DNA from 2 places in the Shewanella sp. HL-SH8 genome. Region 1 is predicted to be linked to the other one. Evidence: predicted binding sites of a transcription regulator. Region 1 holds the regulator's gene; the other holds the start of a gene.
What was found. Region 1 encodes NrdR, which represses ribonucleotide reductase genes. Its sites were predicted from a motif close to AAACACNANATNTNGTGTTT; they were not measured.
Positions count from the first base shown of each region.

Region 2: a site for NrdR is predicted at 1,947-1,966, ahead of nrdD (anaerobic ribonucleoside-triphosphate reductase). Genes of this name have one in related genera too.

Region 1 is NZ_CP195039.1:1,573,627-1,578,201, forward strand. It holds gene ettA (energy-dependent translational throttle protein EttA) at 1-319, opposite strand, end outside; gene glyA (serine hydroxymethyltransferase) at 752-2,005, shown strand; gene nrdR (transcriptional regulator NrdR) at 2,134-2,583, shown strand; gene ribD (bifunctional diaminohydroxyphosphoribosylaminopyrimidine deaminase/5-amino-6-(5-phosphoribosylamino)uracil reductase RibD) at 2,612-3,748, shown strand; gene ACRWQN_RS07020 (riboflavin synthase) at 3,806-4,462, shown strand.
Region 2 is NZ_CP195039.1:2,967,516-2,972,090, reverse strand. It holds gene ACRWQN_RS13120 (DEAD/DEAH box helicase) at 1-681, opposite strand, end outside; gene rssA (patatin-like phospholipase RssA) at 830-1,795, shown strand; gene nrdD (anaerobic ribonucleoside-triphosphate reductase) at 2,022-4,139, shown strand; gene nrdG (anaerobic ribonucleoside-triphosphate reductase-activating protein) at 4,139-4,575, shown strand, end outside.

The DNA.
Region 1 (4,575 bases):
CTTCATCTAAACGAGTCAGCGCGTTTTTAGCTTCGCTTACCGCTTCTTCAACCGCTTCACGTACGGTTTGGTTTAAGTTTAATTTCGGTTCCTGTGGTAAGTAACCAATTTTAAGGCCAGGCATAGGCCGAGCTTCGCCCTCAATCTCAGTATCAAGACCAGCCATAATGCGCAGCAGTGTTGATTTACCTGAACCGTTTAAACCTAATACGCCGATTTTCGCGCCAGGGAAAAAACTTAAAGAGATGTCTTTTAAAATCTGCTTTTTAGGTGGGACAATTTTGCCCACTCTTAGCATGCTATATACAAATTGAGCCATGAGGTTCCAACATTGATTAACACAGAATAGGATGATTCTAATGGAATCTTAATCGAACTTAAATCTGATTTTGATTGTTATAAGTCGATTTTTATATCTTGTGACGTGCTAACTCGGATTTGCTAGAATTTAGTCTAAACAGCAAGCTGAACTTACAGTTATGTTTACCTGCTAAATATAAGCATTTAGAGTCGTAAAAATAGAACAGTGTTTTTGGTGACTGTTTTACGCATTTTGCAGCTTAAAAAAATGTTTAAATTGCCGAGGTGGAAAAAGTTACCGATTGTAAATTAAGGTAATTTTCAATTTCGCATGAGATTTTCTATTGTTGTTTAGTAACTAAATTCATGCTGTAAAGGCTGGGATTGTTTGCATTTGCAGAGTAGAATACCGCGCAACCCTACTAATATAAAACCTACCGTTGGAGTTACCATGCTTAAGAAAGCGATGAATATAGCGGATTACGATCCAGAACTATTTAAAGCCATTGAAGATGAAACTTGTCGCCAAGAAGAGCACATAGAGTTAATAGCATCTGAAAACTATACCAGTCCACGTGTTATGGAAGCTCAAGGTTCACAGTTAACCAATAAATATGCTGAAGGCTATCCAGGTAAGCGTTACTACGGTGGTTGCGAGTATGTTGATGTTGTTGAAACCTTAGCCATTGAACGTGCTAAAGAGTTATTTGGTGCAACTTACGCCAACGTACAACCGCATTCAGGATCACAAGCAAACAGTGCAGTATTTATGGCGTTGTTGAAGCCTGGCGACACTGTACTTGGTATGAATTTAGCTCACGGCGGTCATTTAACCCACGGTTCACCAGTTAACTTTTCCGGTAAATTATATAACATCATTCCTTATGGTATTGATGAATCGGGCAAAATCGATTATGACGAAATGGAACGTTTAGCGGTAGAGCATAAACCCAAGATGATGATTGGTGGCTTCTCTGCTTATTCTGGTATTGTTGACTGGGCCAGAATGCGTGAAATAGCGGATAAAATTGGCGCATACTTTTTTGTGGATATGGCGCACGTTGCGGGCCTTATTGCTGCAGGTGTTTATCCAACTCCAGTACCTCATGCACATGTTGTTACTTCTACAACGCATAAAACATTAGCTGGCCCACGTGGCGGTATCATTATTTCTGCAGCTAATGATGAAGACTTATACAAAAAATTAAACTCTGCAGTGTTTCCTGGTGGCCAAGGCGGCCCATTAATGCATGTTATTGCTGGTAAAGCGGTTGCGTTTAAAGAAGCACTAGAGCCTGAGTTTAAAGTTTACCAACAACAAGTTGTTAAAAATGCTAAAGCAATGGTTGAAGTATTTTTAGCGCGCGGATACAAAATTGTTTCTGGCGGTACTGAAAACCACTTAATGCTTGTTGATTTAATCGGTCGCGATTTAACCGGTAAAGAAGCTGATGCAGCGTTAGGTAGTGCCAATATCACTGTTAATAAAAACTCAGTACCTGATGATCCACGTTCACCATTTGTCACTTCAGGTGTTCGTATTGGTACCCCAGCTATTACTCGCCGTGGCTTTAAAGAAGCTGAAGCGAAGCAATTAACGGGTTGGATTTGTGACATTTTAGATGACGCACAAAACCAAACTGTGATTGATAGCGTAAAAGGTCAAGTGTTGGCCTTATGTGCTAAGTTCCCTGTTTACGGATAATTCCTGCTGCACGGAATATCCTTTCATCAGTAATGCTAGCCTTAAAGGTTAGCTTAACCTTGATGAGTAAATAGGATAAACTTTAATGGCCACTAATTTTAGTGGCCATTTTATTTTGTGGAGGTTCAATGCATTGTCCTTTTTGTAGCGCGACAGACACTAAAGTTATCGACTCTCGATTAGTGGCTGATGGCCACCAAGTTCGCCGTCGCCGCGAATGCACTGAATGCCATGAGCGTTTTACCACCTTTGAGGGTGCTGAGTTAGTCATGCCTAGGGTGATAAAACGTGATGGCAGCCGCCAACCTTTTGATGAAGAAAAACTCCGTGGTGGTATGTTACGCGCGGTTGAAAAACGTCCAGTATCTATGGATGAAATCGAGCAAGCTATTACTAAAATCAAGTCCACATTACGCGCGACAGGTGAGCGTGAAATTGATTCTGAGATGATAGGTAATTTAATGATGGATCAATTAATGAGCCTAGATAAAGTCGCTTATATTCGATTTGCCTCTGTTTATCGCGCTTTTGAAGATGTGTCACAATTTGGCGAAGCGATTGCTAAATTGCAAAAATAAACTTCCCCTAGGACTTGAGTAACTTTTTATGACTAGCTTTAGTGTATTTGATACCCAAATGATGGGTCGTGCGATCCAGCTGGCGCGAAAAGGTCTTTATACTACGCGCCCCAATCCATCTGTTGGCTGCGTACTTGTCCAAGACTCAATTATTATTGGTGAAGGTTATCATCAAGTTGCGGGTCAAGGACATGCTGAGGTCAATGCATTGGCTGATGCCGCTAAACAAGGACATTCTACCGTTGGCGCTACAGCCTATGTGACTTTAGAGCCTTGTAGTCATTATGGACGTACTCCGCCCTGCGCCTTAGGGTTAATTAATGCCCAGGTTGCTAGAGTCGTTATTGCAGTGAAAGACGCTAACCCTCAAGTAGCCGATAACGGTATTGCCATGTTGCAAGATGCAGGTATTCAAGTTGAGATTGGTTTATTAGCAGCTGAAGCTCTGACGTTAAACCTAGGGTTTATGAAGCGGATGAAAACCGGTTTGCCTTGGGTTACGGTGAAAGTTGCCGCCAGTTTAGATGGCAAAACAGCCTTGTCTAATGGTGTTTCTAAATGGATTACCGGTCCCGCAGCAAGACAAGATGTGCAACGAATGCGCGCCCGCCATTGCGCGTTAATCACGGGCGTTGAAACTATTATTGCAGATGATCCTAGCTTAAATGTGCGTTATGAAGAACTTGGCAGCTTGAAAAGTTCGCTTTCACCCACATCTCTACAGCAGCCATTAAGAGTCGTGTTAGATTCCCAAGCCCGATTAACCGCAGATTTTATGCTATTCAGTATTGAAACACCGATTCTATTAGTTTCAACCTGTGGCTACTCTGATGCTGTACAAGCACTTTTTCCTAACCATGTTAGTTTGCTGCAGGTAAAAGCAAATAGTGCAGGGCGTGTGTGTCTTAATATCTTGTTGAAATATTTGGGCGAAAGTTGTAACTCAGTGATGGTTGAGGCGGGTGCGACACTTTCTGGCAGTTTTATTGAGCATAATCTGGTCGATGAACTGGTTTTATACCAAGCGCCTAAGTTATTAGGCAGTGAAGGCCGCAACATGCTGACCTTAACTGATTATCAATCAATGGATCAAATACCTAAAATAGTATTAAAAGATCAACGAAATGTCGGCCAAGACACACGATTTGTATTTGGTTTAAGCTAAAATATCTCATCATTAATGTTCAATTCTGTTGGGCAGAAATAGGAAAAGTGACTCTCTATGTTTACAGGCATTATTGAAGCCCTAGGCACCTTGCGCAAAATTGAGCGCAAAGGTAACGATATTCGGTTAACTGTGGCTAGCGGTAAACTCGATTTATCCGATGTAAAATTAGGCGACAGCATTGCCACAAACGGCGTCTGTTTGACCGTAGTACAATGTTTAGCTGATGGCTATGTTGCCGATGTCTCTGCTGAAACGGTTACTTTAACAGGATTTGCACATTACCAGGTTGGCCAGAAAGTTAACTTAGAAAAGGCAGTGACAGCAACAACACGTTTAGGTGGTCATATGGTCAGCGGCCATGTTGACGGTATCGCTAAAGTTGATGGGCGTCAGTATCGCGGACAAGCGATTGAGTTTTGGTTGTCAGCTCCTGCTGATTTAGCTAAATACATTGCCCACAAAGGTTCAATTACCATAGATGGTGTGAGCTTGACCGTAAATGAGGTTAAAGGTCATCAATTTAGACTTACTATTGTGCCGCACACGGCAAGCGAAACGACCTTAACCGAGTTAAAAGCAGGCGCTAACGTAAATATTGAAGTGGACTTAATTGCCCGATATCTTGAACGATTAATACAGCCGCAGGATGAGCAGCAACCTAAATCAGGTGTCACTCTGTCTATGTTAGCCAATGCTGGCTATATGAAATAGTCCGTTGAATTTTATCGGTAAGTGTTTTGAGCTTTACAAGAACCTATTCTACGCTTTATAGAACAGTATTTTGACTCATGTTTTGCTTTGAATATTTTGAGCTGAGCATAAAT
Region 2 (4,575 bases), 1.4 Mb from region 1:
AGCAAACAGCATTTTTTGTTCAATATCTTTGTGTTCAGCATAACTGGTGCCAATAGCCACATGGCTTGGATTCTTCAATAATGTGGCGGCAATATCGTTAATGCTTTGATGATCTAAAGTGGCTGAAAACATCAAGGTTTGACGGCGTTTATGATCTGCAGCTTCATTAATGGCTTTCAGTTGTGGTGCAAACCCTAGGTCCAACATGCGGTCAGCTTCATCAAGAACAAGTAATTCAAGGCCATTTAAAAACAAGTGACGTTGCTCAAGATGATCAACAATTCGACCCGGAGTTGCCACAATAAAATGTGGGTCACGGGACAAACCTTTGGCTTGGTCGTTAAAGTTTTCACCGCCCAAAATACTGATTGCTTTGTACTGGGTGTTGGCAACCAGTAATCTAAGTTGACCATATACTTGCTGAGCAAGTTCACGAGTCGGCAATAAAATCAGCACGCGAGGATCTTTTTTCGACAGCGCTCTGCTGGAAATAATCCGCTGCATCGCAGGCAGTAAAAACGCTAAAGTTTTCCCCGAGCCAGTTTTCGATGATGCCATCAAATCTTTACCCGCTAGGGCAATAGGTAAGGCTTGTTCTTGGATCTCGGTTGGGTCAGTAATACCCATATGCTTCAAACTATCTAACAAGCGTTTATCAAGCGAAAAATCAGAAAACTGCAAAGGTGGATCCCCTAGAAAATAATAGCCAAATATTATAGCTGGATAAGCTTGCTATAGCCAATAATGACTTGCTTGTTTATGCTAATAAAGCACTTGGCCAGTAAAGCCTGGTTATTTACGTTTAAAAGTGACCCTATGGAGTATGTAAATGGCACCAGTTCAAGCTTCACCAGAGAAAAAACCGATTATCGGATTGGCATTAGGTAGCGGTGCAGCGAAAGGTTGGGCGCATATTGGTGTGCTTGAAGGCTTGGCTGAATTAGGTATTTACCCGGATAAAATTGCTGGCTGTTCTGTTGGCGCACTGGTTGGCGCGGCATATGCTAATGACAGTCTAGCTGAACTTAAAAGTTGGGTGTGTAGCTTTTCAAGTTGGGATGTTATTGGATTAATGGACATTAGTTGGCGTAAAGGTGGGCTTATTAGCGGTGAAAAAGTATTTGATGTTATGTCTACTCATATTGGCGCTGTTGACATTGAAAACTTGAAACACCCCTTTGCCGCAGTGGCAACGGATTTATATTCTGGCCAGGAGATTTGGTTTAAAGAAGGATTATTGCGCAATGCTGTCAGGGCATCATGTTCTATGCCTGGCTTTTTACCGCCAGTACAACAAAATGGCCGTTGGTTAGTTGATGGTGCCGTAGTTAATCCCGTACCAGTTTCATTATGTCGCTCGCTTGGGGTCGATATTGTCATCGCTGTTGATTTGAATGGTTATTTACGTAAACAAATGCAAGTGTTGCCCCAGCAAGTCAGTAGCTCTGAGCCTGTGTCTGATGAACACCTTGATGCAGATGCTGAACCGCAAGATTCAGGCTTTATGGATTTATTGGGTAAGGGCAAAGACTATATCAGTAGCTTAAGTGACAAACTGTCGCTTGGCACTAAGTCGCACCCTGGCATGTTAGCGGTAATGTCACAATCGATGGATATTTTAGAACAGCGTCATAAGCGATCTCGATTAATGGGCGACCCACCAGATATTTGTATTATTCCCAATGTATCTGATATTGGCACCATGGAGTTTCATCGTGCAGATGAAGCGATTGCCGCGGGTAAAAAAGCAGTTGAAGATATCGCGCATTTAATTAAAGCGTCGCTTAAAAACTAATTTGAAAATATTGTTCCTAAACTAGCTTGATATCTATGATCAAGCGCTAACAAGCCGATTTTTGGTGCTTATAACATAAATTTACTTTGCTTTTCTTTAGCGTGAAAAATGATGATCTAGATCAACACGGATAGTGACGATTTAACGCTTAATACACTACATATAGTGTTTTGTGTTTTTCGTATGCCGATATATTGATTTGGCGACGCTAAAGGAGAAGCTGGTTATGTTGGTTGTTATTAAGCGCGACGGATGCCGAACTGCATTTGATTCAAGTCGAATAAAAGATGCCGTTATTGCAGCAATGAAGTCTGCCGGACAATCAGATCATGACTATGCCAACACTTTGGCATTGACAGTTGAACAAGAGTTTCAGCAACAAACAGAAGTGGATATTCATCAACTACAAGATGCAGTTGAAAACAGGTTAATGTCAGGTCCTTTTAAGTCGGTTGCACGTCATTATATTGAATACCGACATGATCGCGATGTGAGCCGCGAGACCAAAAGTAAGTTAAATTGTCAAATTCGCGGTTTAGTAGAGCAAAGTGACAGCAGTCTGTTAAATGAAAATGCCAACAAAGACGCCAAGGTTATACCCACTCAACGCGATTTATTAGCCGGTATTGTGGCTAAACATTATGCCAAAACGCACTTGTTACCCAAAGATGTGGTGGCCGCCCACGAACGGGGGGAGCTGCACTATCATGACTTAGATTATGCGCCTTTTTTTCCTATGTTCAATTGCATGCTAATAGATTTAGCCGGCATGTTAACCCACGGATTTAAAATGGGTAACGCCGAAATTGAAACCCCAAAATCTATTTCGACTGCAACGGCAGTAACGGCGCAAATAATTGCCCAGGTGGCGAGTCACATTTATGGTGGCACCACTATTAATCGTATTGATGAAGTGTTGGCAATCTTTGTTCAAAAAAGCTATCAAAAGCATCTTGCGGCGGGCATTAAGTGGCAAATTGCCGACGTTGAAGCCTTTGCAAAAGCGCAAACAGAAAAAGAATGCCACGATGCATTTCAATCACTTGAATATGAAGTGAATACCTTGCATACCGCCAATGGCCAAACGCCCTTCGTCACCTTTGGCTTTGGTTTGGGTACAAGTTGGGAGTCTCGCTTAATTCAGCAGTCAATATTAACTGTGCGCAAGGCGGGATTAGGTAAAAATCGTAAAACAGCGGTTTTTCCTAAACTGGTTTTTGCAATAAAAGATGGTGTTAATCATAAAGCGGCAGATATAAATTACGACATCAAACGCCAGGCGCTAGAGTGTGCAAGTCTACGCATGTATCCCGATATTTTGAATTATGAACAAGTGGTTAAGGCCACTGGTTCATTCAAAACACCTATGGGATGTCGCTCATTTTTAGGCACGTTCGAGCAAGATGGTCAGTTGGTACATGAAGGCCGCAACAACCTCGGTGTGGTGAGCTTAAATCTGCCACGTATTGCGATAGAATCTAAGGGCGATGAGGCCAAGTTCTATGCTTTATTAGATAAACGCCTAGTGGTAGCAAAAAAAGCTTTAGACACTCGTATTGCTCGGTTAGTGGGTGTTAAAGCCCGTGTTGCACCAATTTTATATATGGAGGGCGCCTGTGGTGTTCGCCTAAAAGCAGATGATGACATCAGTGAAATATTTAAACATGGTCGAGCGTCAATTTCATTAGGTTACATCGGCTTACATGAAACCATTAATGCTTTATATGGCAGTGCACAACATGTGTTTGACGATGAAGTGTTACGTCAAAAAGCGCTTAAAGTCGTGTCGTACCTTAAGAAAAACACTGAACAATGGAAACAAGAATCTGGCTATGGTTTTAGTTTATACAGCACCCCAAGTGAAAACCTTTGTAGCCGTTTTTGCAGTTTAGACGCGAAAGAATTTGGGGTATTAACAGGGGTAACGGACAAAGGTTACTACACCAATAGTTTTCACCTAGATGTTGAAAAGCAAGTGAACCCATACGATAAAATAGACTTTGAACAGCCGTATCCTGAGATAAGTAGTGGTGGTTTTATTTGCTATGGTGAATATCCTAACATGCAAAATAACATCGAAGCTTTAGAGGACGTATGGGACTACAGTTATAGCCGAGTACCTTATTACGGCACTAATACTCCTATTGACGAGTGTTACGACTGTGGGTTTATCGGTGAGTTTAATTGCACCAGTAAAGGTTTTGTATGCCCTAAATGTGGTAACCATGAACCTAGCCGAGTGTCGGTTACCCGCCGAGTATGCGGTTATTTAGGTAGCCCAGATGCCAGGCCGTTTAATCATGGCAAACAACAAGAAGTAAAACGACGGGTGAAACACATTTAATGTTTTATAGTGCATATCACAGTGTTGATGTTGTTAATGGCGAGGGCACACGTTGCACCTTATTTGTCAGCGGCTGTGAGCATGCCTGTAAAGGCTGCTATAACCAGCTAACTTGGCGATCTGATGCTGGACATGCATTTACTCAAGCATTAGAAGACGAAATCATAGCTGATTTGAATGACAGCCGTATACGTCGTAAAGGTTTATCCTTAAGCGGCGGTGATCCTTTGCATCCTGGTAATATTGCTGCTGTACTTAAGTTAGTTAGGCGAGTAAAAACAGAGTGTAATGACAAAGATATTTGGTTGTGGACTGGCTATAAACTAGCAAATTTAACCCTTGAGCAACAGGCCATTACCGCACTGGTAGATGTATTGATTGATGGTAAGTTTGAACAGTCTTTGGCTGATCCAAGGTTAAAATGGCGCGGCAGTTC